Linked DNA regions of Flexivirga oryzae. Each later gene encodes a partner of the first gene's protein in a complex. Links are inferred from orthologs where the notes say so. Each region holds a gene or a part of one and is shown on either strand. Other genes may lie near its edges.

Region 1 (15,587 bases):
GAGACAACCGCTTCGACCGCCGCGGACAACAGGCCACGCCCTCTGCCGGCGGGCAGCAGCCAGTACCCGACCTCGGCGGAGGTCGCCGTCCCCTCGCCGATGTTGAAGACCGTGATGCTCCCGAGCGGGGCGTCCGTCTCCGTGTCGGCGATGCACCAGGGCACCGCGGTCGCTTCGTCCACCAAGTACCGCTGCCGCTCCAGCCAGCCGGCGTAGGACGCCTTGGTGAGTTGGGAGGGGGCGGGCAGATACTGCCGGGCCAACTCGTCCGGTTCGTCGGGGAGCAGGTCGGCGTCGTCGTCGCGCCAGGCCCGGAGCCGGATCCCGTCCAGCTCGATCGTGGGCACATGGAGGGGTGAGATTCGTTGACTGTCAACGTCATCCGTCGCGAGCAATTCCCAGTTGAGTGCGTCCGACGATGGCCCGCCGGGGTGCGCGAGCACGGATCGCTCGATGCCCCACATGCGGAATCCGGCGCGACGCAGCACGCGTGCTGACGCGAGGTTGGCGGCGTTGGTGCCGGCCTGCAGCCGGTGCAGACCCAGACCGCCCGCGGCGCGGGGCGCGAAGGCGTGCTGCCGCACCGCCTCGACCGTCTCCGCCATCACGCCGCGCCCGCGGGCGTGCGGGTAGAGCCAGTAGCCGAGCTCGCCGCTGCCGCGGGTGAATTCCTGGTCCAGGCGTGCCAATCTGACGTAACCGAGTGGCTCGTCGGACCCGGCGTCGGCGATGCACCAATAGAGGGCCGCCCCGGACTCCATGCACTCCCGTCGGTCACGCAGCCACTGGTCATAGGTGCCCGGCGTCGGTTGCATCCTCGTCGCCATCAGGCGGCTCGCCTCGTCCGGTTCCTGCACAAAGCGCGCGTCGTCGTCCCGCCACGGACGCAGCCGAAGCGACTGTGTCTCCAGCACTTTCGGCACCGTCACGGAGTCTCCTCGCCGCGGTGCTCGGTGGCCAGGAGCTCGAAGTACGCCGTGTCGGTCGTGCTGCCGTCGTAGGCCGTGAACGAGCCGTGGTCCTGTCCGTACTGCCGGAAACCGGCTGCTGCCAGCGTCAGCATCGAAGGGTGGTTGCCGTCCACGGTCGCTGCGTCGAGCCGCAGCAGGTCCAGTCCAACGGGTGAGAATGCGTGTTCGACAACGGCTTTCAGTGCCTCGCCGGCAACACCGCGACCGCGTGACTCGTCATACAGCCAGTAGCCGACGGTACCGCTGCGCAAGGGGCCGCCAAGACCGCGGATGCTGATCGAGCCGAGCGGCCGGTCGGTCTCCCGGTCGGCGATGCACCACCGCACGGAGTTGCCCTTGAGGTCGTCGCGGCGCTCGCGGGCGAGCCAGCTGCGGTAGGACGCGGCGGGCGGCCGTGGCTCGATGCCCATGAACGCGGCGGCCTGTGCATCGGGCCGGGGCTCGGTGTCCGGCGCGTCGTGTTCGCCCCAGGCTCGCAGGACGAGCCGCTGGGTGCGCAGCTGCGGCAGGGGTATGGCGACGCGTCGCTGTGCCTCCCGGTCGTCGGTGGCCAGCAGCTCGAACTCGGTCTCGTCGCTCACGGATCCGTCGTCGTAGGCGGGCAGACCCGTGATCGTGCCGATGGCCCGGAAGCCGCCGCTGCGCAGCACCCGTTGGGACGGGAGGTTCTCGATGTCGACGTTCGCGCCGAGACGTCGCAGGCCGAGGCCGCCGTCACCGGCCGGGGCGAAGGCATGGGCGACCACCAGGTCCAGCGCGTCCGCGAGATGTCCCTGGCCGCGGGCGGACGGCTGCAACCAGTACGCGACCATCGCGCTGCCGCGCACCATTGACAGGTTCATCCGGAAGAGCTGAATGCCGCCCAGGGCGCGATCGGTGGCCGCGTCGGCGATGCACCAGACGATCGCCTCGCCACCCGCCATCCGCTCGCGGCGCCCGATCAGCCACTCATCGAAATCGTCTGCCGCCGGGGCGGATCCGAGCATGAAGCGGGTGAGCCCCTCGTCGAGCGGTTCGTCCGGCGCATCGGCAGCGGTCCAGGGTCGCAACCGGATCCGGCCGCTGCGCAGGGTAGCCGGCTCCCGCCACGGCAGTTGCGGTTCACGGGGTTCGCCGGCGTGCAGGTGGCCAAACCAGGTGCCGGTCGCCCCGCCGTCGGGGCCGTGATGGGTCGCGGGCCACATGCCGTCGAGCGTGAAGCCGAGCGCCCACGCCACCCGGCGGGAGGCCCAGTTGCCGCGGGCTGCCCGCCATACCAACGTCCGCAGACCGAGGGTGTCGAAGGCATGGGCGACCAGTAGCCGGCCGGCCGCGGTGACCACCCCTTTGCCGCGCATGTCGGGATGGGCGCTGTAGCCGATCTCCGAGGTGCGGGGCGCGCGCGGGTGCAGACTGATGGAGCCGGCCCAGCGCCCGTCCACCTCGATCGCCCACGCGCCCTCGTGCGTCCCGGACTCCCACGTGTCGCGCACCTTGCCGAAGAACTCGTGCGCCTGCTCCATGCCGTACGGCGACGGGAGCGGCACGCCCGCCCTCGACCGCGGGTCGTTCGCGAACTCCACGATCCGGGGCAGGTCGGACTCGCGGTGCGCACGCACGGTCACCACACCATCGGTGAGCACGGGGACGTCGTCGGGGAAGACCGCCATGCGTGGCAGCAAACCATGTCGCGGCCGCCGCTCGCGATCCAGTTACCGTAAGTTAGGCTCACCTAACATGTCATTGACGTCGCTCGGACTGCTCCGCCGGAGCCTGCACCGGCACCGCGGTCGGCTGGCCGCCAGCACGGCGCTGCTGACCGTCTGGCAGGCCTGCGAGACCTCCGTCCCGGTGTTCATCGGGCTGGTCGTGGACCACGCGGTCGTCACGGGTGAGTTCGACGCACTGGTCTGGTGGCTGGCGGGATTCGGCGCGCTGTTCCTCTGTCTGTCGTTGTGCTACCGCTTCGGCTCGCGTCTCGGATTCGCGGTCGGCCAGGACGAGATGCACCAGTTGCGTCTGGAGATCACGCACCGTGTGTTGTCCGACCGGGGAGTCCGCACCGATCTGTCGGCGGGGGAGGTGCTGTCGCTCGCGACCTCCGACACCGAGCGGGTCGGGGCCGGCGCCCGCGTCATCGCCACCGGAGTCGCCGCGCTGGGAGCGGTGGTGCTCGCGTGCGTCCTGCTGCTGCGGATCGACGTCCTGCTCGGCGTGGTGACGGTGGTCGGCTCGGTGGTCGTGCTGCTCGCCATCCGGGCCCTGTCACCGCGGATCTCGGCACACTCGGGAGCCCAGCAGGAGACGATCGCACGCGCCTCCGGTATGGCGACCGACTTCGTCCGGGGCCTGCGTCCCCTGAAGGGCATCGGCGGGGAGGCCGTCGCTCTCGCGACCTACCGGTCTGCTTCGCGTGCCGCCCAGGACTCCGGCATCCGCACGGCCCGCTCGCTCGGTGAACTGCGCGGTGCCAGCACCGCACTGTCCGGTGTCTACCTCGCGGTCGTCGCCGGGCTCTCCGGGGCGCTGGCGGCGCACGGCGACATCACCCTCGGCGACCTGATCGCCGTGGTCGGCATCGCGCAGTTCCTGGCGGAGCCGCTCGGGTCGCTCGGCGCGATCAGCGCGACGGCGGCGTCCGCGCACGCCTCCGCCGGGCGGATCGCGCGGTTCCTGCAGGCTCCGCCGTTGACGGCCGACGGTCCGATGGGCCTCGGCGGTTCGTCGCAGGACGCACCGGCACTGCGGATCGGGCCGGCCACCGGCGACGAGGTGTGCGTCGAGCCCGGCTCCTTCGCCGCCTTCGTCATCCCCGAGCCGGTCGTCGCGGACGGGCTGCTGAGTTCGCTGGGCGGCGACGACGAGACGTGGACCGTCGCGCTGGACGGAACCCCGCTCGGGGACGTCCGCCTGCCGGAGGTGCGCCGGCGATTGCTGGTCGCTCCCCACCACGCGGCGGTCTTCGCGGGGTCCATTCGCAGCAACATCGGCGCGCCGGACGGCACGACCGATGCAGCGCTCGCTGCGTCCGCAGCGGACGAGCTGGTGGACCTGTTCGAGGAAGGTCTCGACCATCCGACCGACTCCGGTGGCGGTGCCCTGTCGGGCGGTCAGCGCCAGCGCATCGCGCTGGCGCGGGCGCTCGCCGCCGACCGTCCGCTGTTGATCCTGCAGGACCCGACGACCGCGGTCGACGCGGTCACCGAGCAGCGGATCGCCAACGGCATCAGACAATTTCGTCACGGTGACAGTTCGCGCCGGGCAACGGTCGTCATCACCAGTTCGCCGGCCCTGCTGGCCACCGCGGACCGGGTCTTCTTCTTCGCTACCGACACCGTGGTCGCGGGCACGCACGCGGACCTGCTGGCGCGAGACGACTACCAGCAGGCGGTGATCCGGTGAGATCGCAGTTGCTGCCGACCGCGACGGCCAGGGACACCGGCAGCTTCGCCTGGTCGTTGGTCCGGGACCGGCGCCTGCCGCTGGCGGTGACCGTTCTCGCCTTCGTCGGGGCAGGACTTGCCGGTCTGGTGCCGCCGTGGCTGATCGGGAGGCTGGTCGACGCCGTCCGGGCCGGCACCGGAGAGCACGCAGCGGTCGTGGCCGCGGTCGGCACCGGGATCTCCGCCGTGATCGGCGGACTGCTGACCTGGGTGGCGATGTCGGCACTGGCGAGCTTCTCCGAGCCTGCGCTGGCCGCGACCCGGGAAGAAGTGTTCGAGCAGGCGCTCGCGCTGGACGCGTCCCGGGTCGAGGAGGCGGGCGCGGGCGATCTGCTCTCCCGGGTGGGCGACGACGTGCAGTCGGTGTCGGAGGCGCTGGTCGACGTGGTGCCGGTGCTGGCGCAATCGGCCGTCGCCGTCGTGCTGACCGTCGTCGGCCTGGTCGCGATCGACTGGCGGCTGGCCCTCGCCGGCCTGGTGACGGCGCCGTTCTACTACGCCTCCCTGCGGTGGTACCTGCGGCATTCGAGTGCGTTCTACGCGGAGCAGCGGATCGCGCAGGGTGAGCGCGCCCAGGCCGTGCTGGACGGCGTGCAGGAGTCGCGGACGATCCGCGCCTTCGGCTGGTCGGCGGCGCACCTGTCCCTGATCGACACCGCATCGGACCGGGCGCGCCGGATCAGCCTGGACGTCTTCGGGATGCTCACCCGCTTCTTCGGGCGCAACAACCGCGCCGAGTACATCGGCCTGGCGTGCATCCTCGGCGCCGGGTTCGCGCTGGTGCGTTCCGACCTCACCACGGTCGGTGCCGTCACGGCCGCCGCACTGCTCTTCCACCGGCTGTTCAACCCGATCGGTGCACTGCTCGGACTCTTCGACGACCTGCAGGCCGGCGTGGCCGCGCTCGCCCGGCTGGCAGGGGTGGCGCTGCTGCCACGTCCTGCCGCCGACCCGGCCGGCGCGGCGCCGGCCGCCGGTGACCTGCGATTGGCGGGCGTCACCTTCCGGTACGACGCCACGGCCGCACCGGCCGTGGTCGACGTCGACCTGACGATCCCCGCGGGCCGGCGGGTGGCGGTCGTCGGCCGGACCGGGGCCGGGAAGACCACCCTCGGCGCACTGGCGGCCGGCGTGCTGCGTCCGACCGGCGGCTGCGTGTCGATCGGCGACGGCCCGCTGCCCGAGCAGCGGTTGCGCGAGGAGGTCGTGATCGTCAGCTAGGAGGTGCACGTCTTCGCCGCGACCGTGCGGGAGAACCTGCTGCTGGCCGACGGCGCCGCCGACGACGAGCGGCTGCACGACGCGCTCGAGCAGGTCGGTGCTGCGGGATGGGTCGGGGCGCTGCCCGCCGGGCTGGACACCCGCGTCGGCGACGGCGCGCACCCGCTGACCGCCGCCCAGGCACAGCAACTGGCCCTGGCCAGGGTGCAGCTCCGCGACCCGCGCGTCGTCGTCCTCGACAGGCGACGGCCGAGGCCGGCTCGCAGGGTGCGCGGGTGCTGGAGGCCGCGGCCGAGGCCGTCACCCGGGGCCGCACCGCGCTGGTCGTCGCGCACCGGTTGACCCAGTCGGCGCGGGCCGACCAGGTCCTCGTCATGGACGGTGGCCGCGTCGTCGAGTCCGGCACCCACGACGAACTGGTGGCCGCCGGCGCGAGCTACGCGCGGCTGTGGCGTGCCTGGTCGACACCACCGTCCTAGGCGCCGGGAACCCAGCACACCCTCCCGACCATTAGCATGGGTGAGTCTGTCTACAAGTCGAGGCGGCCGATCCGGGCCGTCCATCTACGGGGAGAGTCTGTGCCCAAGGTTGTCGAGAAGGTCCTGCGTGCCGGCGAGGGCCGCACCCTCAAGAAGCTGCAGGCCTACGCAGCACAGGTCAATCTGCTGGAGGAGGACTTCGCCGGGCTGACCGACGCGGAGCTGCGGGAGGAGACCGGCAAGTTCAAGAAGCGGCTCGCCGACGGCGAATCCCTCGACGACCTGCTGCCCGAGGCGTTCGCTGCGGTCCGGGAGGCGAGCAAGCGCACGATCGGCAAGCGGCACTTCGACGTGCAGCTGGCCGGTGGGGCGGCGCTGCACTTCGGCAACGTCGCCGAGATGCGCACCGGTGAGGGCAAGACGCTCGTCGCGACGCTGCCGTCATACCTCAACGCCCTGGAGGGCAAGGGCGTCCACGTCATCACGACCAACGACTACCTGGCCGAGACGCAGGCCGAGCAGATGGGCCGCGTGCACCGCGCGCTCGGGCTGGAGACCGGCTGCATCCTGTCCTCGATGACCCCGGACGAGCGCCGGGTCGAATACAACAAGGACATCACCTACGGCACCAACAACGAGTTCGGCTTCGACTACCTGCGCGACAACATGGCGTGGTCCGACGAGGAGCTGGTGCAGCGCGGCCACCACTACGCGATCGTCGACGAGGTCGACTCGATCCTGATCGACGAGGCGCGCACCCCGCTGATCATCAGCGGGCCGGCCGATGAGGCGACCCGTTGGTATGTCGAGTTCGCCAAGATCGTGCAGCACCTGAAGCGCTCGCCGAAGAAGGAGAACTCCCTGCCCGGCGACGGCGACTACGAGGTCGACGAGAAGAAGAAGACCGTCGGCCTGCTCGAATCGGGCATCGAGATCGTCGAGGACCTGCTCGGCATCGACAACCTCTACCAGGCGGAGAACACCCCGCTGATCGGTTACCTCAACAACGCCATCAAGGCCAAGGAGCTGTTCAAGAACGACAAGGACTACGTCGTGATGAACGGCGAGATCCTCATCGTCGACGAGCACACCGGCCGCATGCTGCCCGGCCGCCGGTACAACGAGGGCATGCACCAGGCGATCGAGGCCAAGGAAGGCGTCGAGATCCAGAACGAGAACCAGACGCTCGCCACGGTCACCCTGCAGAACTACTTCCGCATGTACGAGAAGCTCTCGGGTATGACGGGCACCGCCCAGACCGAGGCCGCCGAGCTCTACCAGATCTACAAGCTCGGCGTGGTGACGATCCCGACCAACATGCCGATGATCCGCGCGGACCAGCCGGACCTGATCTACCGGACCGAGAAGGCCAAGTTCAAGGCCGTCGTCGACGACATCGTCGGCCGGCACAAGGAGGGCCAGCCGGTGCTGGTCGGCACGACCAGCGTGGAGAAGAGCGAATACCTCTCCGAACAGTTGCGCCGCAAGGGGATCCCGCACGAGGTGCTCAACGCCAAGCACAACGAGAGCGAGGCCGCGATCGTCGCGCAGGCCGGTCGCAAGGGCGCCGTCACCGTGTCGACCAACATGGCCGGCCGCGGCACCGACATCATGCTCGGCGGCAACCCGGAGTTCATCGCCATGGCGGCGCTGAAGCGCAAGGGCCTGTCGCCGGAGGAGACCCCGGAGGACTACGAGGCCGCCTGGGACGAGGCGCTGGAGAAGGCCGAGAAGGCCGTCGCCAAGCAGCACGACGAGGTCGTCGAGCTCGGCGGTCTCTACGTGCTGGGCACCGAGCGGCACGAGTCGCGCCGCATCGACAACCAGCTGCGCGGTCGTGCCGGTCGCCAGGGCGACCCGGGCGAGAGCCGCTTCTACCTGTCGCTGCAGGACGACCTGATGCGGCTGTTCAACGCTGCGATGGTCGACCGGTTCATGCAGACGGCCAAGATCGAGGACGAGGTCCCGATCGAGTCCAAGATGGTCAGTCGCTCCATCCAGAGCGCGCAGAGCCAGGTGGAGAGCCAGAACTTCGAGATCCGCAAGAACGTCCTGAAGTACGACGACGTGCTCAACCGGCAGCGCGAGGTCATCTACAGCGAGCGGCGCAAGGTCCTGGAGGGTGCCGACCTGGAGGAGCAGGTGCGGCACTTCATCAACGACACCGTCGATGCGTATGTCGAGGGCGCCACGGCCGAGGGCTTCTCCGACGACTGGGACCTGGAGACGCTGTGGGAGGCGCTGCGCGGTCTCTACCCGGTGTCGATCGGTCTGGACGAGATCGAGGAGGAGGTCGGCGGCCGGGCCGGTCTGCAGGCCGACCTGCTGGCCGAGGAGCTGCGCTCGGACGCCCAGCACGCCTACGACGCCCGCGAGACGGAGCTCGGTGACCGGGTCGCCCGCGAGGTGGAGCGACGTGTCGTGCTCACCGTCCTGGACCGCAAGTGGCGCGAGCACCTCTACGAGATGGACTACCTCAAGGAGGGCATCCACCTGCGGCAGTACGCCCAGAAGGACCCGCTGGTCGAATACCAGCACGAGGGCTTCGCGCTCTTCAGCGCGATGAACGAGGCGATCAAGGAGGAGTCGGTCCAGCACCTCTTCCACGTCGAGGTCAACCCGGAGGAGATCGCCGCCTCCCTGCCGCAGCCCAAGGAGAAGATGACCTTCCTGGCGCCCGGCGAGGACGGCCAGGCGACCGCCCACGAGGTCGACGACGCCGGCCGGGTGGTCGGTGACGACGATTCCGACCTGCCGCGCGCCCAGCGTCGCGCCAAGAAGAAGGCGAAGAAGAAGGCCGGCCGCGAGAAGGCCAAGTCCAAGAGCTGACCCTTCCCCGGGTCGCCCAATGCACCGACAGGCCCACACAATCCCGAAAGGCTCAGAAATTCAGGCATCTTCCGGGTCCCTGACCCGGCGTTTCGTGAGCCTGTCGGTTGTATGTGGGCCTGTCGGTGGAGTGGGTATGGCGCTCAGCCCAGCTCCATGGCGGTGATCATCCACCGGCCGTCGACGCCGACCAGCCGGAGTGCCATCGCGCGGACGCGGCCGTCGTGTTGGATGACGACGCTTGCCTCGACCACGCCGTCGTCCGGCGCGCACACGTGGACCTTGCGCACGAGGGACCGGTGCATCGGCCGCGCCCCGCGGCGTTTGGCGATGACCGCTCGCGCGTTGATCCGCTCGTAGACCAGCGGACTGACCCAGCGGCTGATCTGGGAGGTGGACCGGACCCCGGTCATGCATTCGAGCAGCGCGCCGGCCAGTCGCTGCACCCAGGCGCGCGGCTCCGGAAGAACATGCGCAGCGGTGGCCTGGGGGCCGAACTGCGGGTCGACCTGGTCGGAGTTGACCAGCACTCGAAGCATCGGCTGGGAGTAGCCGCGTCGCCGCCGATGACGCGAGGCCGCCACGAGGTCGTCGTAGAGGACATCGACGGCGCTCTCGTCGAGCGCGGGCGGCAGCCAACCGGACGCGGGGCGCAGCTGCAACGGCTGGGCCGGGGAGATGCTCATCGGGGGCCGCTCCCTTCCAGCGCGTGGTCGGGGGACCGCAGGCGGGTGCCGATGCACAGCAGGTCCGGGTCGTCGCCGATGACGTGCCGGTTGGCGGCATACCACCGCGGCCATTCGGCCGCGATCGCCTGCGCATCGGCGTGCGGACCGAGGTGCGCGGCCGCGATCGACCAGAGCGTGTCGCCGCGATGGACCACCACCTCGCCTGAGTCGTCTGCTACAGGTTTGCCCGTGACTAGCGGTGCGCACTCGCGAGCGAGTTGATCGGTCCGCGCCGGTCTGCGCGGCACCCATCCGGGGAGGGGGACATCCTGCATGCACGAATCCGATGTTTCTGCAGCGTGTTTCGCATTGCCGACGGCATCGACCCGGGCGAGCGCAACGGTCCGGCTGGTGGCTGTGCCGGCCACGGTCGCCGTGGTCGAGGACGTCGCCGCGAACGCGGGTGCCGTCGCCGACAGCGACGAAACCGCAGTGATCGCGAGCAGGATGCCGGCCAGTCGACCCACCAGCCCACCGGGTGCAGACCATTGGTCGTCGCCCGGCGAGCCCGCTCTGCTGCCACCGTCGGTGCACCGCATCGAGCACGTCGCCATCGCGATCAGTAGGGCCGCCCACAGCAGGGCGAGCACGAGGGCGGCCCACAGCAGGACCGGCACCGCGTCGAGGGTGTGCAGCGTGCTGCGCTGCTCCAAGCGGTGCAGCCGCGCGACGAGGCCGTGCCAGGCGGCACCTGCACCGATCACCGTCACCACCGTTCCGAACGCACCCGCGGCCATTGCTCGTGCGCGGTGACTCCGATCGGTGGGTCTCCCGTTCCGCATCTTCGGCTCCCTCCTGTGATGACGAGTCAGCCGCCGCGTAGAAAAATGCATCAAACGACATCAACTGACATTAAATGCACTTAAACACATAAATCCGGCATTGTCCACGGCTGGTCGTTGCGGCTACGGTTGCGCCGTGCGGTGGCAGGACTTGTTCGCGGACCTGGAGGCGCAGCTCCTTGCCGAGCAACGACGTGAGTTGCAGGCGGAGGTCGCCGACCGCACCCGGCGCGAGCGCGCCGAGGTCACGGTCCTGGACCGTGCCGTGCGATCACTCGGCCGTGTGGTGACGGTCGTGACGGCAGCCGGGCCGGTGCGTGGGGTGCTGGAGGACGTCGGCAACGACTGGCTGCTGGTGCAGGAGCACGGCCGTCACGCGGCGCTGGTGCCACTGTCCGGGGTCACCGCGATGGTCGGGCTGGCGACGCGCAGCGACGACGATCGCGGCATGGGCAGACGCTTCGGGATCGGCGTCGCCCTCCGGGCGATCGCGCGTGATCGGGCCCCGGTCGCCGTGCACGATGTGGCGGGCGGGCTGGCCACCGGCACGATCGACAGGGTCGGCGCCGATCACCTGGATCTGGCCGAGCACCCCGCCGACACGATGCGCCGGGACGCCGCGCTCACCGGGCACCGGGTGGTCCCGTTCGCGGCTATCGGCATCGTGCGCCGGGCTTAGACCCGTGTAGCACGACTTCAGTGCTACGCTGAAGTATGGCGAACCTGACGATCACCGTCGACTCGGAGACGCTGAAGCGCGCGCGCATCCGCGCCCTCGAACGGGGTGAGTCGGTCAACCAGTACCTCGCGGAGCGGCTGCGCGAATATGCCTCGTCCGGCGAGGAACACGAGCGCAAGGTACGGGCCGCGGAACGGTTTGTCGCGTTGTCGCGGGAGGTCGCCGGTAGCAGCCACGGCGAATCCTGGAGCCGTGCGGACCTCTACGCTGATCGTCTCGGTACGGATGCACCCCGGTGACGGTCTTTTTCGACACGAACCTGCTCGCCTACCAGTTCGACGACGCCGAGCCGACACGTCAAGCACGGGCGAGGCAGGTCTTCCTCGAGTCGGCATCCGAGGCGGTGGTGAGCACCCAGGTGTTGCTCGAACTGCACGCCGTGCTCACCCGGAAGCTCGGGCGAAGCCGGGCACAGGCGCGGCAGGTGCTGGACGCGCTGGAACTCGACGTCGTCCCGGCGGACGCGTCCCTCGTACGGCGTGCGGCGCGGACCGCCGATGAGCACGCGCTGTCGATATTCGATGCCATGGTTCTCGAGGCTGCGGTGCTCGCCGGATGCAGCGAGTTGTGGACCGAGGACCTCTCCCACGGGAGTTCGCTGCGAGGCGTCCGGGTCGTGAACCCGTTCCGCGCCGACGGCCAGTAGCGCCCTCAGGCCTCGTCGTCGCCGAAGTCACCCGCGGCGACGCGGGCCTTCGCATCGGCATACTGCCGCTGGATGTAGGCCTCCAGCTCGGTCAGCTCGATCCGCCAGGACTTGCCGACCTTGATGGCCGGCAGCTCACCACTCGTCACCAGGCCGTACGCCTGACGGGAGGAGATGCTGAGTGTCTCGGCCACGTCGGTGATGGACACGAATCGTGCTGGCACGGGTGGCGCCCTCCTGGTGGATCGCAGCTGGCAATGCCTCATTGTGTCGCATCCGTCCCACATCGCCGCAGATCGCCTGTGGACAAACACCCCACGAGCACGCACGAAGTCTCTACAGTGCGTGAGCACGGGACCAAGGGGCCGCAGACGTGCGGGCGGAGGGGAGCGCAGCATGGAGAGTCGACGCCCGGCGGAGAACGAGCTGCCGAAACCGGCGGCCCGTCGGCTCCAGCGCCCCTCCTGGCGTGACAGCCGTCTGGTTGCCGGGGTCCTGCTCGTGCTCCTGGCAACGATCGGTGGAGCGGCCGCGATGCGGCACTACGACAATTCGATCGAGGTGCTGCAGGCATCCCACGCGCTGGTCCCCGGACAGGGGATCAAGGCCTCGGACGTGCATGCCGTCAAGGTGCGCATCGACCAGGCCGGCGCAACCTACTTCAGCGCCGACGATCCGCTGCCGAAGGGCGAGGTGCTTCGCGAGGTCCGGCAGGGCGAACTCGTTCCCCGTTCAGCGGTCGGTGACGGCCGGTCGGTCCACGTGAAGGCCGTTGCGATCCCTGTCGATTCGGCCCAGTCCGCCACCCTCGTGAAGGGATCGGTCGTGGACATCTGGGTCTCCCGCAAGAAGAGCGGCGATGCCGGTCAGGTGTCGTATGACGAGCCGACCCGCGTCCTGGAGCGCGCAGTGGTCGCTCGTGTCCCGAGCGGCGGCAGCGGCTTCACCGTGGCATCCGACAGTGGTGCCGTGCACGTGCTGGTGCCGGACGCGAACATCCCCGAGGTGCTGGGCGCCATCCACCAGGGTGCGAAGGTCGACCTGGTGCCCGCCGCCGGGTCGCCGCTGAAGGGCGACTGATGGCCATCACGGTGGTGACGGCGATCGGTGCGGCACACGAGGCGCCCGTCGCCGCGGCTCTCGGTCAGGCAGCCGGTGTGCGGCTGACCCGCCGCTGTGCCGACGTCGCCGATCTGCTGGCCGTGTGCGCCGCGGGTCGCGCGGACATCGCCGTGATGTCACCGGACTTCCCGGGTCTGGACCGCAGCGCCGTCGCCGCAATGCGCCGTTCCGGCACCGGCCTCATCGGTGTCCATCGGCCGGGCGCGGCGGAGGAGCAGCAGGTCCTCAGCCAGTGGGGCGTGACGGCACAGCTCGCGATCGACGCCACTCCCGCGGAGTTCGGCGCAGCCGCGCTCGCAGTGGCCGGGAGCGCGCCCGGTGCCGTGCCCGCCGCCGACGGCGACGAGCCGCCGTCCGATGCAGCCGCCGCCTCCCTGGACGACGAGCTCGCGGTGCTGACCGGCGACGGCTCGCCATACGTTCCGCGCAACCCGTTCCTCGACCCCGGCCCGGACCCGGCAGCCGCGCCCGCCCCCGCACCGGTCGTGGTCGTCTGGGGCCCGGGCGGTGCCCCCGGACGCACCACGCTGGCGGTCAACCTCGCGGCCGAGTCGGCACGGCTCGGTGTGCCGACCGTCCTGGTCGACGCCGACACCCACGCGGCCTGCGTCGCCCAGCATCTGGCGCTGCTCGACGAGGCACCCGGGGTCGCGGCGGCGACCCGACTGGCCGACGCCGGCCACCTGGACCTTCGTTCGCTCGCGGCGGCCGCACCGGAGGTTTCTCCCGGGCTCCGCGTCCTGACTGGGCTGCCGCGCGCCGACCGGTGGCCGGAGATCCGCGACGACGCGCTGACCGCGGTCCTCGAGCAGTGCCGGCAGCTGGCCCGGCTCGTGGTGGTCGACGTGGCGGCTCCGCTGGAGGACGACGAGGAGCTCAGCTATGACACGGCCGCACCGCGCCGTAACGCCGCGACACTGGCCGCGCTGGACGTTGCGACCACGGTGCTGGCGGTCGGGTCGGCGGACCCCGTCGGGCTGCAGCGGCTGGTGCGCGGCCTGGACGACCTGCGTGCGGTGGTCCCTGAGCCGCCGCTCGTGGTGGCCAACCGGGTGCGGGCGTCGGCGGTCGGAAGTGACCCGGAACACCGGGTCGCCGAGGCACTGCAACGGTTCGCCGCGGTGCGCGTGGTGCGCATGATCCCGGACGACCGAGCGGCCTGCGACGGCGCGCTCCTCGCGGGCAAGGTGCTGGCCGAGCATGCGACCGGTTCGGCGGCGCGCAAGGCGATCGTCGCGCTCGCCACCGAGCTGACCGGGGTCACGGCGACCAGTCGCCGCAGCTGGTTCGCCGGCCGGAAGTGAGTGCGTGGGAACATGACGTCGTGGCCGACCGACTGAGCGCACTGGACGCGTCCTTCTTCTACCTGCAGGACCGTTCGACGCCGATGCACGTGGGATCGGTGATGCTGTTCGACCCGCCCGAGGGCGGCTTCGAGTACGAGCACCTCGTCAGCCTGGTGAGCAACCGGATCGCCTTCGTGCCGCGCTACCGGCAGCGGGTGCGTCAACTGCCGGGCCGGCTGCTCCCGCCGGTGTGGGTCGACGACGAACACTTCGACGTCAGCTACCACGTGCGACGCTCGGCGCTGCCCAAACCCGGCACGCCGACCCAGTTGGAGGAGTTCGTCGGCCGGATCCAGGCTCGTCCGCTCGACCTGCAGCGGCCGCTGTGGGAGCTGTACCTCGTCGAGGGCCTGGAGGGTGGACGCGTCGCGATCGTCACCAAGACGCACATCGCGCTGGTCGACGGCATCCACGCGATCGACATCGGCCAGATCATCGTCGACCCGGACGCGACACGAGAGCACCCGATCCCGCAGACCTGGCGCGCGCGGCGCCCACCCAGTGGCCTGGAACTCCTGCTCGGCGCCGCAGGGGACGTCGCGCGCAATCCGCTGACGGCCGCCCACCTGGTGCGCAACGGCGTGCAGGGCACGGTCGGCGAGGTGCACCGGCTGGCCCGGCGCGGCGCGTCCGGTGCCGCATCGGCGGCGGGAGTGCTCGCGCGGGTGGCCACCCACCCAGCACCGGACAGCCCGCTGAACCGCGCGGTGAGCGTGCACCGCCGGTTCATGATGGTCTCCAGCGCGCTGGACGACTACCGGCGGATCCGAGCACAGTGCCCCGAGACGGTCACCGTGCACGACGTGGTGCTCGCGACCATCACCGGCGCGCTGCGCGGGTGGCTGCTGGCCCGCGGCGAGGTGGTCGCCGCCACCGAGAACGTCCGGGCGCTGGTCCCACTCAGCGTCGAGCCCGAGGGCGTCGCGGCGCAACTCGGCGAAGAGGTGTCACCGATGTTCGTCGACCTGCCGGTTGGCGAGGCGCGCCCGATGATGCGGCTGCACCAGATCTCCTACGCGACCGCCGCCCAGCTGGACGGGGGCGGCGCGATCGACGCGACGTCGATCGCCGGCCTGGCCGGCTTCGCGCCGCCGACCCTGCACTCGCTGGGCGCGAGACTGGGCAACGCCATGTCGCGGCGGGTGTTCAACCTGGTGGTCACCAACGTGCCCGGGCCGCAACGCGTGCTGTATGCCGGGGACGCGCCGATGGCCGAGACCTACCCGGTGATCCCGTTGCCCAAGGGCCAGACGCTGTCGATCGGCCTCACGTCGTACAACGGGCGCGTTGACTACGGTCTCA
Region 2 (15,252 bases), on another replicon or contig:
GCCAGCGCCGCAAGCAGCAGGCGGGCCTTGGGCGTGCCGAGTCGCGGGCCCGCGAAGTGCTGGTCCGGCGTCTGCACCGTGAGTTCGCCGCACACGGCGACCCCCACCACCACCGAACAAGTATCGCCCGCAGGAGTGCCGCGCCGCCACAACCGCGGTGGCGGCGGGTGCCGGGCGGGAGCGTCTCAATGCGAGACGTCCCGGGATGGCGGGGCCGGAGCGGTGCTAATTTGCAAGAGTAAAACTAGTAACAACTAAATTGAAGAGAGCAAAGGCATGTCCGAGATCATCCAAGGCCCGCAGAAGCTCGGTCCGCTGACCCCGCTGGTCGGTGAATGGGAGGGCGACGTCGGCGTCGACCTCTCGTACCACAACAAGGAGGACGAGACCTCCAAGACCAGCTACTTCGAGCAGGCTGTGTTCAAGCCGATCCCGATCCAGGAGAACGGCCGGCAGACGCTGTGGGGTCTCAACTACTCGATGACGGCGTGGCGGCACGGCGAGGAGGCGATGGATCCGTTCCACGACGAGATCGGGTTCCTGCTGTGGGACCGCGAGCGCCAGCTCGTGCTGCGCAACGTCGTCTTCGGACGCGGCATCGCCATACTCGCCGGCAGCAGCGCAGGGGCGCGTGACACCGAGCTGCGGTTCGACGCGTCGCCCGGTGCTGCCGACTTCGGGATCCTGCAGAACCCCTACCTGCTGGAGCGGGCCGAGATCACCGCCTTCAACAGCGTCTTCACCCTCAAGGACCCCGAGACGTTCAGCTACACCTCGGACCTGGTGCTCAAGCTCGCGCAGACCGGCGAGTCGATGCACCACACGGACGAGAACACCCTGAAGCTGGTCAAGCGCTACCACCCGGGCAGCCAGTTCAACTGATCCGGGGCCTTCGCGCGAGTGGGCGGCCGACGCCCGGTCATATGTCCCCCAAGGGTCGGCTCCGGCACGGCCGGGGCGCCGTTTCGCGGTCATAGGTCCCCCGGTGGGGACTCCGGTACGCGCGGGGCGCCGTTTCGCGGTCATAGGTCCCCCCGGTGGGGACTCCGGCACGGCCGGGGCGCCGTTTCCCGCTCATAGGTCCCCCCAGGGTCGGCTCCGGCTCGCGCGGGGCGCCGTTTCCCGGTCATAGGTCCCCCCAGGGTCGGCTCCGGCTCGCGCGGGGCGCCGTTTCCCGGTCATAGGTCCCCCCAGGGTCGGCTCCGGCTCGCGCGGGGCGCCGTTTCCCGGTCATAGGTCCCCCCCAGGGTCGACCCCGGCTCGCGCGGGGCGCCGCTTCCCGGTGATAGGTCCCCCGGGTGGGGACCCCGGTACGCGCCGAAACACCGCCGTGGCGGAACTCACTTTCCTCGATTTGGACCCTGTGGCGGTCTCTGGCAGACTGTTCAAGTTGCTTGACGTGCAGTGATCACGTGCGTCGCCATACGACTCGAAGCGATTCGAGGCGGGCGAGACGTGCAGCTGCCGCCCCGAAAGCGCCCCGTTCGCCGCCAGGCGAGCCTCGCGGGTGAGGTCGGGAAACGCGAGTTACAGGTGCGGGACCGATCGGTTTCGCCCGGCCACCCACGCCAGATATGTCGGCGTCGTGCTGCGGAGCACGCGCGACACACCCGAGCGCGGGGGTCGGAGGCGGAAGCAGGTTTCGCACCGACCAGACCTAAGTAAGTAGTAAGTACGGCGAGAGAGAGACACGGGCGAATGGCGGGACAAAAGATCCGCATCCGACTGAAGTCGTATGACCACGAGGTCATCGACAGCTCGGCGCGCAAGATTGTCGACACGGTCACTCGTGCCGGTGCAACGGTGGTCGGCCCCGTGCCGCTGCCGACGGAGAAGAACGTGTACTGCGTCATCCGGTCACCGCACAAGTACAAGGACAGCCGCGAGCACTTCGAGATGCGCACCCACAAGCGGCTCATCGACATTGTTGACCCGACGCCGAAGGCCGTCGACTCGCTGATGCGTCTCGACCTGCCGGCGGACGTCAACATCGAGATCAAGCTCTGATCAGGAGGGATGACTCGACATGACACACACCACTGAGCGTTCCGTGAAGGGCGTGCTGGGCGAGAAGCTCGGCATGACCCAGGTCTGGGACGAGAACGGCCGCCTGATCCCGGTCACCGTCGTGCAGGCCGGACCGTGCGTCGTCACGGCCGTCCGCGGCGACAACGAGGGCTACCACGCGGTGCAGATCGGCTACGGCGCGATCGACCCGCGCAAGGTCAACAAGCCGCTGACCGGTCACTTCGAGAAGGCCGGCGTGACCCCGCGCCGTCACCTCGCCGAGATCCGCACCGCTGACGCCGCCGAGTACGAGCTCGGCCAGGAAGTCACCGTGGAGACCTTCGAGGCCGGCCAGACCGTCGACGCCGTCGGCACCACCAAGGGCAAGGGCTTCGCCGGTGTCATGAAGCGCCACGGCTTCGCCGGCGTCAGCTCCTCGCACGGTGCGCACCGCAACCACCGCAAGCCGGGTTCGATCGGCGCCTGCGCCACCCCCGGCCGTGTCTTCAAGGGCGTGCGTATGGCGGGCCGCATGGGCGGCGAGCGCCAGACCACCCAGAACCTCACGATTCACGCGGTCGACACCGACAAGGGCCTGCTGCTGATCAAGGGCGCCGTCCCCGGCCCCCGCGGCGGCATCGTCCTGGTCAAGACGGCTGCGAAGTCGCCCGTCAAGGAGGCCTGAGCCAGATGACGACCGTTGACATCAAGAACGCCTCCGGCGCCGCGACCGGCACCGTCGAGCTGCCCGCCGACATCTTCGACGTGCAGACCAACGTGCCGCTGATCCACCAGGTCGTGGTGGCGCAGCTGGCCGCCGCACGCCAGGGCACCCACTCCACCAAGACCCGCGGCGAGGTCCGCGGCGGTGGCAAGAAGCCCTACCGCCAGAAGGGCACCGGCCGCGCCCGCCAGGGTTCGACCCGCGCCCCGCAGTTCGCCGGCGGTGGCACCGTGCACGGACCGAAGCCGCGCGACTACGCGCAGCGGACGCCCAAGAAGATGAAGGCCGCCGCCCTGCGCGGTGCGCTCTCCGACCGGGCCCGTCACGACCGCATCCACGTGCTGACCTCGGTGGTCGAGGGCGACAAGCCGTCGACCAGGGCCGCAGCAGCCGTGCTGGGTGAGCTGACCGAGCGCAAGAACCTCCTCGTGGTCCTGAACCGCGACGAGCAGACCGCGCTGCTGTCGGTGCGCAACCTGGCCGACGTGCACGTGCTGTTCGCCGACCAGCTCAACACCTACGACGTGCTGTGCGCGGACGACCTGGTCTTCACCCAGGCGGCGCTGGAGCGCTTCCTGGCCGGCCCGGCCGCCGCGACGAAGGCCGCCAAGGCCGCGTCGACCGAGGCCGCACCGGCCGCGACCGAGGCCGCCGACGGTGACTTCGGACCCGACTCGGCGGCACCGCTCGCCGACGGCGCGTCGCCCGACCCGGACACCTTCACGGTCAAGGGCAACAAGGACTCGATGAAGTACCACGTCGCCGGATCCCGTTGGTATGACGCCACGGTCGCCGAGGTGTGGTTCAAGACCGCCGAGGCCGCCGCTGCCGCCGGGTTCGCCCCGGCCGGTGGTGCCGCCGCGCAGCAGACCGACAAGGACAAGTGATTCTCGACATGACGCAACTGGGTAAGAACCCGCGCGACATCCTGATCGCGCCGGTCGTCTCGGAGAAGTCCTACGCCCTGCTCGACGAGGGCAAGTACACCTTCCTCGTCGACCCGCGGGCGAACAAGACCGAGATCAAGATCGCCGTCGAAGAGATCTTCGACGTGAAGGTCTCCTCGGTCCACACGATGAATCGGCAGGGCAAGACGCGTCGCACCCGTTTCGGTGTCGGCAAGCGCAAGGACACCAAGCGCGCCATCGTCTCGCTCAAGGAAGGCGCGATCGACATCTTCGGCGACCAGGCCTGAAGAGATCGCCCGTAGACAAAGACTCCTAAGGACAGACAATGGCTATCCGCAAGTACAAGCCGACGACGCCGGGCCGTCGTGGCTCGAGCGTGGCCGACTTCGCTGAGGTCACCCGCCGGGCGCCCGAGAAGTCGCTGGTGCGTCCGCTGCCGAAGACCGGTGGTCGCAACGCGTCGGGCCGCATCACGACCCGCCACATCGGTGGCGGTCACAAGCGTGCCTACCGGGTGATCGACTTCCGCCGCCTCGACAAGGACGGCATCCCCGCGAAGGTCGCGCACATCGAGTACGACCCCAACCGCACCGCTCGCATCGCGCTGCTGCACTACGCAGACGGTGAGAAGCGCTACATCATCGCGCCGAACCGCCTGAAGCAGGGCGACCAGGTCGAGAACGGCCCGAGCGCCGACATCAAGCCCGGCAACAACCTGCCGCTGCGCAACATCCCGACCGGTACGGTCGTCCACTGCATCGAGCTGCGGCCCGGTGGCGGTGCGAAGATCGCCCGTTCGGCCGGTGCGCGTGTGCAGCTGGTCGCCAAGGACGGCCCCTACGCCCAGCTGCGTATGCCGTCCGGCGAGATCCGCAACGTCGACGTCCGCTGCCGCGCGACCGTCGGCGAGGTGGGCAACGCCGAGCAGAGCAACATCAACTGGGGCAAGGCCGGCCGCATGCGCTGGAAGGGCAAGCGCCCGACCGTCCGCGGTGTCGCGATGAACCCGGTGGACCACCCGCACGGTGGTGGTGAGGGCAAGACCTCCGGTGGTCGTCACCCGGTCAGCCCGTGGGGTCAGGCCGAGGGCCGCACCCGTCGCCCGAAGAAGGAGAGCGACAAGCTCATCGTGCGTCGCCGTCGTACTGGAAAGAAGCGGTAAGAAATGCCCCGTTCACTGAAGAAGGGCCCCTTCGTCGACGACCACCTCCAGAAGAAGGTGGTCGCCCAGAACGAAGCCGGCACCAAGAACGTCATCAAGACCTGGTCCCGCCGGTCGATGATCACCCCGGACATGCTCGGCCACACGCTGGCCGTGCACGACGGCCGCAAGCACGTCCCGGTCTTCGTGACCGAGGCGATGGTCGGTCACAAGCTCGGTGAGTTCGCCCCGACTCGCACCTTCAAGGGTCACGAGAAGGACGACCGGAAGGGTCGCCGCCGCTGAGGCGGCGGGGTGAAGTCCCATGGCAACGAACACTGAAACGAACGAAGGATTCACTGTGGAAGCCAAGGCGCAGGCGCGGTTCGTCCGCGTGACGCCGACCAAGGCCCGCCGCGTTGTGGACCTGGTGCGTGGCAAGAACGCACAGGAGGCGATCAGCGTGCTCACCTTCGCGCCGCAGGGTGCGAGCGAGCCGGTGCTGAAGGTGCTCAACAGCGCCATCGCCAACGCCCGCCAGAAGGCGGACCAGGCGTCGGTGGCGTTCGACGAGCGGCTGCTCGTCGTGAGCGAGGCGTATGTCGACGAGGGCCCGACCATGAAGCGGTTCCGTCCGCGTGCACAGGGTCGCGCCAGCCGAATCCTCAAGCGCACGAGTCACATCACGCTGCATGTCGCACAGCCCGAGCGAAAGGACGGTGGCCGCTGATGGGTCAGAAGGTCAACCCGAACGGTTTCCGTCTCGGCATCACGACGGAGCACAAGAGCCGCTGGTTCGCCGACTCGGCCAAGCCGGGTCAGCGCTACCGCGACTACGTCAAGGAAGACGTCGCGATCCGCAACCTGATGTCGACCGGCATGGAGCGCGCCGGCATCAGCAAGGTCGAGATCGAGCGCACCCGTGACCGCGTGCGTGTCGACATCCACACCGCCCGCCCGGGCATCGTCATCGGTCGCCGCGGCGCCGAGGCCGACCGCCTGCGTGGTGCGCTGGAGAAGCTCACCGGCAAGCAGGTGCAGCTGAACATCCTCGAGGTCAAGAACCCCGAGACCGACGCTCAGCTGGTCGCCCAGGGCATCGCGGAGCAGCTGTCCGCCCGTGTGAACTTCCGTCGCGCGATGCGCAAGGGCATGCAGACGGCCGAGCGCGCCGGCGCCAAGGGCATCCGGGTGATGGTCTCCGGCCGGCTGAACGGCGCCGAGATGAGCCGCACCGAGTTCTACCGCGAGGGTCGGGTGCCGCTGCACACGCTGCGCGCGAACATCGACTACGGCTTCTACGAGGCCCGCACCACCTTCGGCCGCATCGGCGTGAAGGTCTGGATCTACAAGGGCGACCTCACCGCCAAGGAGCTGGCGCGCGAGCAGGCAGCGGCCCCGAGCCGCCCGGCGCGTGGCCGTCGTGACGACCGTCGCGGCGGTGGCCGCGGACGCCGTGACGGGGGCCCCCGCAGCACCGAGGCGCAGACAGAGGCACCGGTCGCCGCTGACGCAACCGCCGAGGCCCCCGCGGCCGAGGCGAGCAACCAGGGAGCTGAAGCCTGATGTTGATTCCCCGTCGTGTGAAGCACCGCAAGCAGCACCACCCCCGTCGCCGCGGTATGGCCAAGGGTGGCACCGCTGTGTCGTTCGGTGACTACGGCATCCAGGCACTGGAGCCGGCATACGTCACCAACCGGCAGATCGAGTCCGCTCGTATCGCCATGACCCGCTACATGAAGCGTGGCGGCAAGGTCTGGATCAACATCTACCCGGACCGCCCGCTCACCAAGAAGCCGGCCGAGACCCGCATGGGTTCCGGTAAGGGCTCGCCGGAGTGGTGGGTCGCCAACGTCAAGCCGGGCCGGATCATGTTCGAGCTGTCCGGTGTGTCCGAGGAAGTTGCACGCGAGGCCCTGCGCCTGGCGATGCACAAGCTGCCGATGAAGTGCCGCTTCGTCGCGCGTGAAGGTGGTGACCTCTGATGGCAGTGGGTTCGAAGGACCTGACCCCCGCGAAGCTGCGCGAGCTGGACGACCAGGCCCTCGCCGACGAGCTCGGCAAGGCCAAGCAGGAGCTGTTCAACCTGCGTTTCCAGTCGGCCACCGGCCAGCTGGAGAACAACTCGCGGCTGCGTGCGGTCCGCAAGGACATCGCCCGCATCTACACCGAGTTGCGCGAGCGTGAGCTCGGCATCGGTCGCACGCAGGAGAAGGCCGAAGCATGAGTGAAGAGATCGAAGGACAATCAGTGACCGAGGACCGTGCCGGCCAGGCTGCCGAGGGCGAGCGCAACTACCGCAAGACCCGTCAGGGCTACGTCGTCAGCGACAAGATGACCAAGACTGTGGTCGTCGAGGTCGAGGACCGCGTCAAGCACGCGCTCTACGGCAAGGTGCAGCGCAAGACCGCACGTGTCAAGGCGCACGACGAGCAGGAGTCCTGCGGCGTCGGCGACCGCGTCCTGATCATGGAGACCCGTCCGCTGTCGGCGCAGAAGCGCTGGCGTGTGGTCGAGATCCTGGAAAAGGCGAAGTAAGACGTGGCTGTATGTCGCTCACGACATACAGCAACCACCGCGGTGGCAACACCGCAACCAACATTGACCGTTCCGCAAGGCTCGCCGCGAGCGAGAACCAGTGAGACGACAGGAGAAGAAACGTGATCCAGCAGGAGTCGCGACTGCGCGTCGCCGACAACACCGGTGCCAAGGAGATCTTGTGCATCCGGGTTCTCGGCGGCTCGGGACGTCGCTACGCCGGCATCGGTGACACCATCGTGGCGACCGTCAAGGACGCCATCCCCGGCGGCAACGTCAAGAAGGGCGATGTGGTCAAGGCCGTTGTCGTGCGCACCCGCAAGGAGAAGCGCCGCCCGGACGGCAGCTACATCAAGTTCGACGAGAACGCTGCGGTCATCCTCAAGAGTGACGGTGACCCGCGCGGCACGCGCATCTTCGGCCCGGTGGGCCGCGAGCTGCGTGACAAGAAGTTCATGAAGATCATCTCGCTCGCGCCGGAGGTGCTGTAAGCCATGGCAGGCAAGCCGAAGATGAAGATCAAGAAGAACGACCTGGTCCAGGTCATTTCCGGCAAGGACAAGGGCCTGCAGGGCAAGGTCATCTCGGTCGACCCGGAGCGCCGCCGCGTGCTCGTCGAGGGTGTCAACCGGATCACCAAGCACGTCAAGGCCGGTCAGCCGGGTGGCGGTGCCGGTGGCATCGAGGTCACCGAGGCTCCGATCCACGTGAGCAACGTGATGATCGTGGACCCCGAGACCGGCAAGCCGACCCGCATCCGCATCCGTGAGGAGCAGGTGGAGCGCGACGGTCGCACCAAGACCGTCCGCACCCGCGTGTCGGTGAAGTCCGGAAAGGACCTCTGAGATGACCGCAACGACTACCGAGAAGGTCGCGCCCCGTCTCAAGGCGCGCTACCAGTCCGAGATCAAGGGTCAGCTGCAGGACGAGTTCACGTTCGCGAACGTCATGCAGGTGCCGACGGTGACCAAGGTCGTCGTCAACATGGGTGTCGGCGACGCCGCCCGTGACTCCAAGCTGATCGAGGGCGCCATCAAGGACCTCGCGGCGATCACCGGCCAGAAGCCGGCGGTCACCAAGGCCCGCAAGTCCATCGCGCAGTTCAAGCTGCGTGAGGGTATGCCGATCGGTGCGCACACCACGCTGCGCGGCGACCGCATGTGGGAGTTCCTGGACCGCCTGGTGTCGATCGCGCTGCCGCGCATCCGCGACTTCCGCGGCCTGTCGCCCAAGCAGTTCGACGGCAACGGCAACTACACCTTCGGTCTGACCGAGCAGTCGGTGTTCTACGAGATCGACCAGGACAAGATCGACCGGGTCCGCGGTATGGACATCACGGTCGTCACGACTGCGAGCAACGACGACGAGGGGCGGGCGCTGCTCAAGCACCTCGGATTCCCCTTCAAGGAGAACTGAGCATGGCCAAGAAAGCCCTGATCAACAAGGCCGAGAAGAAGCCGAAGTTCGCCGTGCGCGGATACACCCGCTGCCAGCGCTGCGGCCGCCCGCACTCGGTCTACCGCAAGTTCGGCCTGTGCCGGATCTGCCTGCGCGAGATGGCGCACCGCGGCGAACTGCCCGGCGTCACCAAGTCCAGCTGGTAGAGACGTATGACGCCGCGGCGTCATACCGACCAGTGCACCCAAGCAAAAACCACGTAACAACTACACCGAAGGTCCGCACCGGCTCCGGCCAGCAGAAACCACGGTGAGAAGGGCAAGTGCCCACGATGACCATGACCGACCCGATCGCGGACATGCTGACCCGCGTCCGGAACGCCAACTCGGCGCACCACGACTCGGCGACCATGCCGCACAGCAAGCTCAAGACGCACATCGCCGAGATCCTCCAGGCGGAGGGTTACATCGCCGGTTTCCGCGTCGAGGGCGAGGGTGTCGACAAGACACTCACGATCGACCTGAAGTACGGCCCCAACCGGGAGCGCTCCATCGCCGGCGTCCGCCGCGTGAGCAAGCCCGGTCTGCGGGTCTACGCCAAGTCCACCAACCTGCCGAAGGTTCTCGGTGGTCTGGGCGTTGCCATCCTGTCCACGTCGTCCGGTCTGCTGACTGACAAGCAGGCGGCGAGCAAGGGTGTTGGCGGGGAAGTCCTCGCCTACGTCTGGTGACCCGGAACAGTTAAGGAGAGAGACAGATGTCGCGTATCGGACGTCTTCCCGTTCCGGTGCCCAGCGGTGTCGAGGTGACCATCGACGGCCAGGCCGTTGCGGTCAAGGGCCCCAAGGGCCAGCTCGAGCTCACCGTGCCGGAGCCCATCACCGTCGCCAAGGGCGACGACGGTGCGATCAACGTGTCGCGCCCCAACGACGAGCGTGAGTCGCGGTCGCGTCACGGCCTGACCCGCAGCCTCATCAACAACATGGTCGTCGGCGTGACCGACGGCTTCACCAAGAAGCTGGAGATCCACGGCACGGGTTACCGCGTGACCGCCAAGGGTTCGGACCTGGAGTTCGCCCTCGGTTACAGCCACCCGATCGTCGTCAAGGCTCCGGCGGGTATCACCTTCGCGGTCGAGAACCCCACCCGGTTCTCGGTCAGCGGTGTCGACAAGCAGCAGGTCGGTGAGGTTGCCGCCAACATCCGCAAGCTGCGCAAGCCCGACCCCTACAAGGCGAAGGGTGTCCGCTACGAGGGCGAGCACATCCGCCGCAAGGTCGGAAAGGCTGGTAAGTAAGCCATGGCAAAGATTGTGAAGCGTTCCACGAGCAAGGCCGCGGCCCGCGCCCGTCGTCACTTCCGGCTGCGCAAGCGCCTCGCCGGCACGGCGGAGCGTCCCCGTCTGGTCGTCAACCGCTCCTCGCGTCACGTGTTCGTGCAGGTCGTCGACGACACCGTCGGCAAGACCGTCGCGTCCGCGTCGACCATGGAGGCGGACCTGCGGGCGCTCGACGGTGACAAGACCGCCAAGGCCCGCAAGGTCGGCGAGCTCGTCGCCGAGCGCGCCAAGGCGGCCGGTGTCGAGGCCGTGGTCTTCGACCGCGGCGGCAACAAGTACGCCGGTCGGGTCGCCGCCATCGCGGACGGCGCCCGTGAAGGCGGTCTGACACTGTGAGCAACTACACCAACGTCGAAATGAGGAAGCACTGATGCCTGGACCCCAGCGTCGAGGCGCTGCCGGCACCGGCAGCAGCTCGAACGACAACAACAACGACCGTCGCGACAACCGCCGCGGCAACGACCGCGGCGGGCGCCGTGGCGGTGACGACCGCAACCAGTACCTGGAGCGCGTCGTCACCATCAACCGCGTGGCCAAGGTCGTGCAGGGTGGTCGCCGGTTCAGCTTCACCGCGCTCGTGGTCGTCGGTGACGGCCAGGGCACCGTCGGTGTCGGCTACGGCAAGGCCAAGGAAGTCCCCTCCGCGATCGCCAAGGGCGTCGAGGAGGCGAAGAAGTCCTTCTTCCGCGTCCCGATGATCGGCGGCACCATTCCTCACCCGGTCCAGGGTGAGGCCGCCGCCGGTGTCGTGCTGCTGCGTCCGGCCAGCCCCGGTACCGGTGTCATCGCCGGTGGCCCGGTGCGCGCCGTGCTGGAGTGCGCGGGCATCCACGACGTGCTGTCCAAGTCGCTCGGCTCGGACAACGCGATCAACATCGTGCACGCGACCGTGACCGCGCTGAAGGAGCTGGAGCGTCCGGAGGCCGTCGCGGCCCGCCGTGGCCTGCCGCTCGACCAGGTCGCGCCGGCCGCCATGCAGCACGCGATGGCGGACGCCGCAGCGGCCGCCCAGGGTGAGAAGGCAGGTGCCTGATGGCGAACACGCTGGTTGTGACCCAGATCCGTTCGGAGATCGGTGGCAAGCCGAAGCACCGTGAGACCCTGCGGTCGCTCGGCCTGAAGCGGATCGGCCACACGGTCGAGAAGCCGGACAGCCCGGAGTTCCGCGGCATGGTTCGCGCGGTCGCCCACCTGGTGACCGTCGAGGAGAAGTGAAATGACTGAAGAGAAGACGCACGCACTGAAGGTGCACCACCTGCGTCCTGCTCCCGGTGCGAAGACCGCCAAGACCCGCGTGGGTCGCGGTGAGGGCTCCAAGGGCAAGACCGCCGGTCGCGGCACCAAGGGCACGAAGGCGCGCTACCAGGTGCGCGAGAGCTTCGAGGGTGGGCAGACGCCGCTGCACATGCGCCTGCCGAAGATGCGCGGTTTCAAGAACCCGTTCAAGGTGACCTACCAGGTCGTCAACCTCGACAAGATCTCGGCGCTGTTCCCGGACGGCGGCGACGTCACCGTCGAGGATCTGGTGGCCAAGGGCGCGGTCCGCAAGGGCCAGCCGGTCAAGGTGCTCGGCACCGGCGAGATCACCGTCACGGTGAACCTCACCGTGCAGAAGTTCTCCGCATCGGCCAAGGACAAGGTCGAGGCTGCGGGCGGCACGATCACGGCCGCCTGAGCGTGGCCACTCGCGTCTGAAACGCTCCGTGGGAACCACGAGACGACTCGTCTCGTTGTGCCCGCGGGGCGTTTCGCGCACCTGGGGCGCACCCACTTTGCTCCCCAACGGCTCGCTCCGCGAGTCGGCCAGGTAATCTCTGGCCAAGCCCAGCTGAAATCTCGGCCCTCCCGTCACAAGCGTGGAACGGCCGGCCCGAAGGTCTCCCCGCGTCGAGGGGAGCGCCCCGGGATTGTCACGGCCCGCCCCCGGTCACGGGGCGCGCCCAGGAGGACTCACGTTGCTCAACGTCATCGGCCGCGCGTTCCGCACGCCCGAGCTGCGTAACAAGATCTTGTTCACGCTGATGATCATCGCTGTCTTCCGGCTGGGCTCCCACATCCCCGCTCCGGGCATCGACTACAAGCAGGTGCAGCTGTGCCAGCAGGGTTCCGGCGGGCAGCAGTCGCTGCTCGGCCTGGCGAACCTGTTCTCCGGTGGCGCGCTGCTGCAGTTGTCGATCTTCGCGCTGGGGATCATGCCCTACATCACCGCGACGATCATCGTGCAGTTGCTGACCGTGGTGATCCCCAAGTTCGAGCAGCTGAAGAAGGAGGGCCAGTCCGGTCAGACCAAGATGACGCAGTACACGCGTTATCTGACGATCGGCCTGGCGATCCTGCAGTCCTCGACCCTGGTGACCGCGGTGCACAACAACCCGCAGTCGATCCTGGGCAATGGCCCGGCGTGCGGCAACATCATGACCGACGGCGCGACGCCGACCCTCGTCATCATGGTGCTCACCTTCACCGCCGGCACCGGCCTGATCATGTGGCTGGGCGAGCAGGTCACCGAGAAGGGCGTCGGCCAGGGCATGTCGCTGCTCATCCTGGTCTCGGTCGCGGCCCGGGTGCCGTCCGAGATCTGGTCGATCCGCCACCAGGGCTGGGGCAAGTTCTTCATGGTCGTGATCATGGGCCTGGTCATCCTGACCGTCGTGGTCTACGTCGAGAACTCCATCCGGCGGCTGCCGGTGCAGTACGCCAAGCGGATGATCGGCCGGCGCATGTATGGCGGCACGTCGACCTACATCCCGCTCAAGGTCAACATGGCCAACGTGATCCCGATCATCTTCGCCAGCTCGTTGCTGTCGCTGCCGGTGATGGTCGCGCAGTTCACCAACCCGCAGGGGACGACGCACCCGTCGGGCTGGTCGACGTGGGTCTTCAACAACCTCGGTAAGAGCGATCACCCGTCATACATGATCGTCTACACCGTCCTGAACCTCTTCTTCACGTTCTTCTACGTGTCCATCACCTACCAGCCCGACGAGGTCGCGGACGGCCTCAAGCAGTCGGGCTCGTTCATCCCGGGGGTGCGCGCCGGTCGCGCGACCGCGAAGTACATCAACTATGTGCTGACCCGGATCACGGTCGGTGGTGCGATCTACCTGGCGATCATCGCGCTGATCCCGCTGATCGCGCTCGCCCTGGTGGGGACCAACCAGAACTTCCCGTTCGGTGGCGCCTCCATCATCATCCTCGTAGGTGTCGGTCTCGATACCGTCAAGCAGGTCGATTCCAAGCTGCAGCAGCATCACTACGAAGGGTTCTTGAGATAATGCGCCTCATCATTCTGGGTCCGCCGGGAGCGGGTAAAGGCACGCAGGCCGAGCACATCTCGCAGCGGCGTGGCATCCCGCACATCTCCACCGGTGACATCTTCCGGGACAACATCCGCCGCGAGACCGAGCTGGGCAGCAAGGTCAAGAGCATCCTCGCCAGCGGTGGGTACGTGCCCGACGAGATCACCAACGAGATCGTCGCCGACCGGCTCGCCCAGGATGATGCGCAGGACGGCTTCCTGCTGGACGGCTATCCGCGCACGGTGGCGCAGGTCGAGGCGCTGGACACCCTGCTGGACGGCTGGGGTCACCCGTTGCAGGCCGTCATCGAGCTGCAGGTCGAGGAGCAGGAGCTGGTCAGCCGCATCCTGAAGCGTGCCGAGACCAGCGGCCGCAGCGACGACACCGAGGAGGTCATCCGGGAGCGGCTGCGCATCTACCGCGAGGAGACCGAGCCGCTGGTGCGGATCTACTCCGAGCGCAACCTGGTGATCGAGATCGACGGGGTGGGTGAGCTCGACGAGGTCACCGACCGGATCACCGCCGCACTGGACGCCCTGACACCGGCGTGATCTTCGGCCGGGAGAAGCTTCCGGCCAAGACGCCCGAGCAGATCCTGCTCATGCGCCGGGCCGGCCTCGTCGTGGGCGAATGCCTGCAGCTGCTGGCCGGGTCCGTCCGGGGCGGTACGACGACCGGCCGGCTCGACGCGCTCGCCGAGGAGTTCATCCGCGAGCGGGGTGGCACGCCCAGCTTCCTCGGGTATTACGGCTTCCCCGGCACGTTGTGCGTCTCGGTGAACGACGAGGTCGTCCACGGCATACCCGGCGACCGTGAGCTGCACGACGGTGACCTGGTGTCGATCGACTGCGGTGCCATCGTCGAGGGATGGCACGGCGACGCCGCCATCACCGTCGTGGTCGGCGGTGACGACGCGGCGCGGCCGGAGGACCTGCAACTGTCGGCGGCCACCCGGCGGGCGCTGTGGGCCGGCATCGCCGCGTTGCGGCCCGGCATCGGCATCTACGAACTCGGCGGCGTCATCGAGGACTCGGCGCGGGCGAGCGGGCGCGCCGACGGCCGCGACTACGGCATCCTGGACGGCTACACCGGGCACGGCATCGGCACCGAGATGCACATGGAGCCGACCGTCTACAACGAACGGGTGCGTCCGAAGGGGCCGCTCGTGCACGTCGGCGCAACCGTCGCCATCGAACCGATGCTGACCCTGGGCACCCACGAGTCACACGAACTCGACGACGAGTGGACGGTCGTCACCGAGGACGGTTCCCGGGCCGCCCACTGGGAGCACACCGTCGCCGTCACCGACGGTGGCCTGTGGGTGCTGACCGCCGTCGACGGCGGTGCGGCCGAGCTGAGCGCGCTGGGTGCGCCATACGCCCCGATCGGGTGACCGTCGATGCCCCCCTCGTCACCACGCACCCCCGGTAGCGGCGTCCGCAGCTCCCTGATCGCGGCGATCGTCGTCTTCTCCCTCGGGATCGCCGCCGGGCTGACCTACATCGTGCAGCACGGCACCACGACCGGGGCCGGGGGAGAGCAGCCGACGCTGCACACGGTGACCAGGACGGTCGGTCCGGGGCAGTCGACACCGGCTCCCACCGGGCAGTCGGCCTCGTCCACGACCACCTCGTCGGTCGCGCCGACACCGGGTGCGCCCTCGCCCACCCCGACCAGTGAGGCGGACGCGCTGCGCAAGCTCAACGAGTGGGCCGATGCCGACGCGGCGCGGACCCCACCGGACGGCAAATGGCAGGTCGTGCTCGGCTCGAAGTACGTCGGCATCGTGGACCCGCAGCAGCAGGCCGCGCCGTTCACTGCCCAGGACATCTGGGCGCAGTTCCAGGGCTACCGGCGGCAGTTCTCCGCGGAGGCCGACAAGTTCCGGGTGCTGCGCAG

Evidence for each region.
Region 2: the proteins of secA (region 1) and secY are in contact, whole or in part, in a crystal structure (PDB 3DIN), measured with the Thermotoga maritima proteins. The link is inferred for Flexivirga oryzae from one-to-one orthologs. Residues at the interface, in WP_004082002.1 of Thermotoga maritima: Glu261, Ala262, Arg263, Lys300, Ala301, Arg302, Thr303, Ile304, Ile305, Leu323, Tyr324, Asp325, Pro326, Val329, Ser330, Tyr333, Ile336, Lys340, Phe345, Val349, Glu363, Phe364, Tyr374, Ser375, Gly376, Gly377, Glu393, Ile395, Thr482, Ser483; in WP_004081795.1 of Thermotoga maritima: Glu108, Gly109, Glu110, Glu111, Ala236, Glu237, Arg238, Arg239, Ile240, Thr241, Ile242, Gln243, Tyr244, Ala245, Arg246, Arg247, Val248, Thr249, Gly250, Arg251, Arg252, Val253, Tyr254, Gly256, Ala257, Ser258, Thr259, Tyr260, Leu261, Pro262.

Annotation. Positions count from the first base shown.
Region 1 is NZ_JACHVQ010000001.1:811,358-826,944, forward strand. The notes cover bases 5,863-9,122. They hold secA (preprotein translocase subunit SecA), read left to right. Parts: upstream 5,863-6,192; coding sequence 6,193-8,922; downstream 8,923-9,122. Other genes in these bases: FHU39_RS23760 (hypothetical protein), read left to right, coding at 5,863-5,956; FHU39_RS03685 (Rv3235 family protein), read right to left, coding at 9,066-9,122. Outside these bases: FHU39_RS03660 (GNAT family N-acetyltransferase), read right to left, coding at 1-929; FHU39_RS03665 (GNAT family N-acetyltransferase), read right to left, coding at 926-2,620; FHU39_RS03670 (ABC transporter transmembrane domain-containing protein), read left to right, coding at 2,688-4,352; FHU39_RS03675 (ABC transporter transmembrane domain-containing protein), read left to right, coding at 4,349-5,614; more of FHU39_RS23760, read left to right, coding at 5,618-5,862; more of FHU39_RS03685, read right to left, coding at 9,123-9,608; FHU39_RS03690 (LysM peptidoglycan-binding domain-containing protein), read right to left, coding at 9,605-10,432; FHU39_RS03695 (hypothetical protein), read left to right, coding at 10,569-11,111; FHU39_RS03700 (hypothetical protein), read left to right, coding at 11,147-11,410; FHU39_RS03705 (PIN domain-containing protein), read left to right, coding at 11,407-11,817; FHU39_RS03710 (helix-turn-helix domain-containing protein), read right to left, coding at 11,823-12,041; FHU39_RS03715 (CpaB family protein), read left to right, coding at 12,214-12,897; FHU39_RS03720 (CpaE/TadZ family protein), read left to right, coding at 12,897-14,243; FHU39_RS03725 (wax ester/triacylglycerol synthase family O-acyltransferase), read left to right, coding at 14,264-15,587. UniProt on the Escherichia coli protein: Required for protein export, interacts with the SecYEG preprotein conducting channel.
Region 2 is NZ_JACHVQ010000005.1:95,077-110,328, forward strand. Bases 11,245-14,169 are described here. They hold secY (preprotein translocase subunit SecY), read left to right. Parts: upstream 11,245-12,009; coding sequence 12,010-13,329; downstream 13,330-14,169. Other genes in these bases: rpmD (50S ribosomal protein L30), read left to right, coding at 11,245-11,269; rplO (50S ribosomal protein L15), read left to right, coding at 11,271-11,729; FHU39_RS21415 (adenylate kinase), read left to right, coding at 13,329-13,904; map (type I methionyl aminopeptidase), read left to right, coding at 13,904-14,169. Also shown: FHU39_RS21295 (AAA family ATPase), read right to left, coding at 1-113; FHU39_RS21300 (heme-binding beta-barrel domain-containing protein), read left to right, coding at 277-882; rpsJ (30S ribosomal protein S10), read left to right, coding at 1,699-2,007; rplC (50S ribosomal protein L3), read left to right, coding at 2,027-2,692; rplD (50S ribosomal protein L4, sunset domain variant), read left to right, coding at 2,698-3,618; rplW (50S ribosomal protein L23), read left to right, coding at 3,627-3,926; rplB (50S ribosomal protein L2), read left to right, coding at 3,965-4,801; rpsS (30S ribosomal protein S19), read left to right, coding at 4,805-5,086; rplV (50S ribosomal protein L22), read left to right, coding at 5,142-5,510; rpsC (30S ribosomal protein S3), read left to right, coding at 5,510-6,346; rplP (50S ribosomal protein L16), read left to right, coding at 6,346-6,765; rpmC (50S ribosomal protein L29), read left to right, coding at 6,765-7,007; rpsQ (30S ribosomal protein S17), read left to right, coding at 7,004-7,318; rplN (50S ribosomal protein L14), read left to right, coding at 7,441-7,809; rplX (50S ribosomal protein L24), read left to right, coding at 7,813-8,163; rplE (50S ribosomal protein L5), read left to right, coding at 8,165-8,734; and 8 more genes. UniProt on the Escherichia coli protein: The central subunit of the protein translocation channel SecYEG. Consists of two halves formed by TMs 1-5 and 6-10.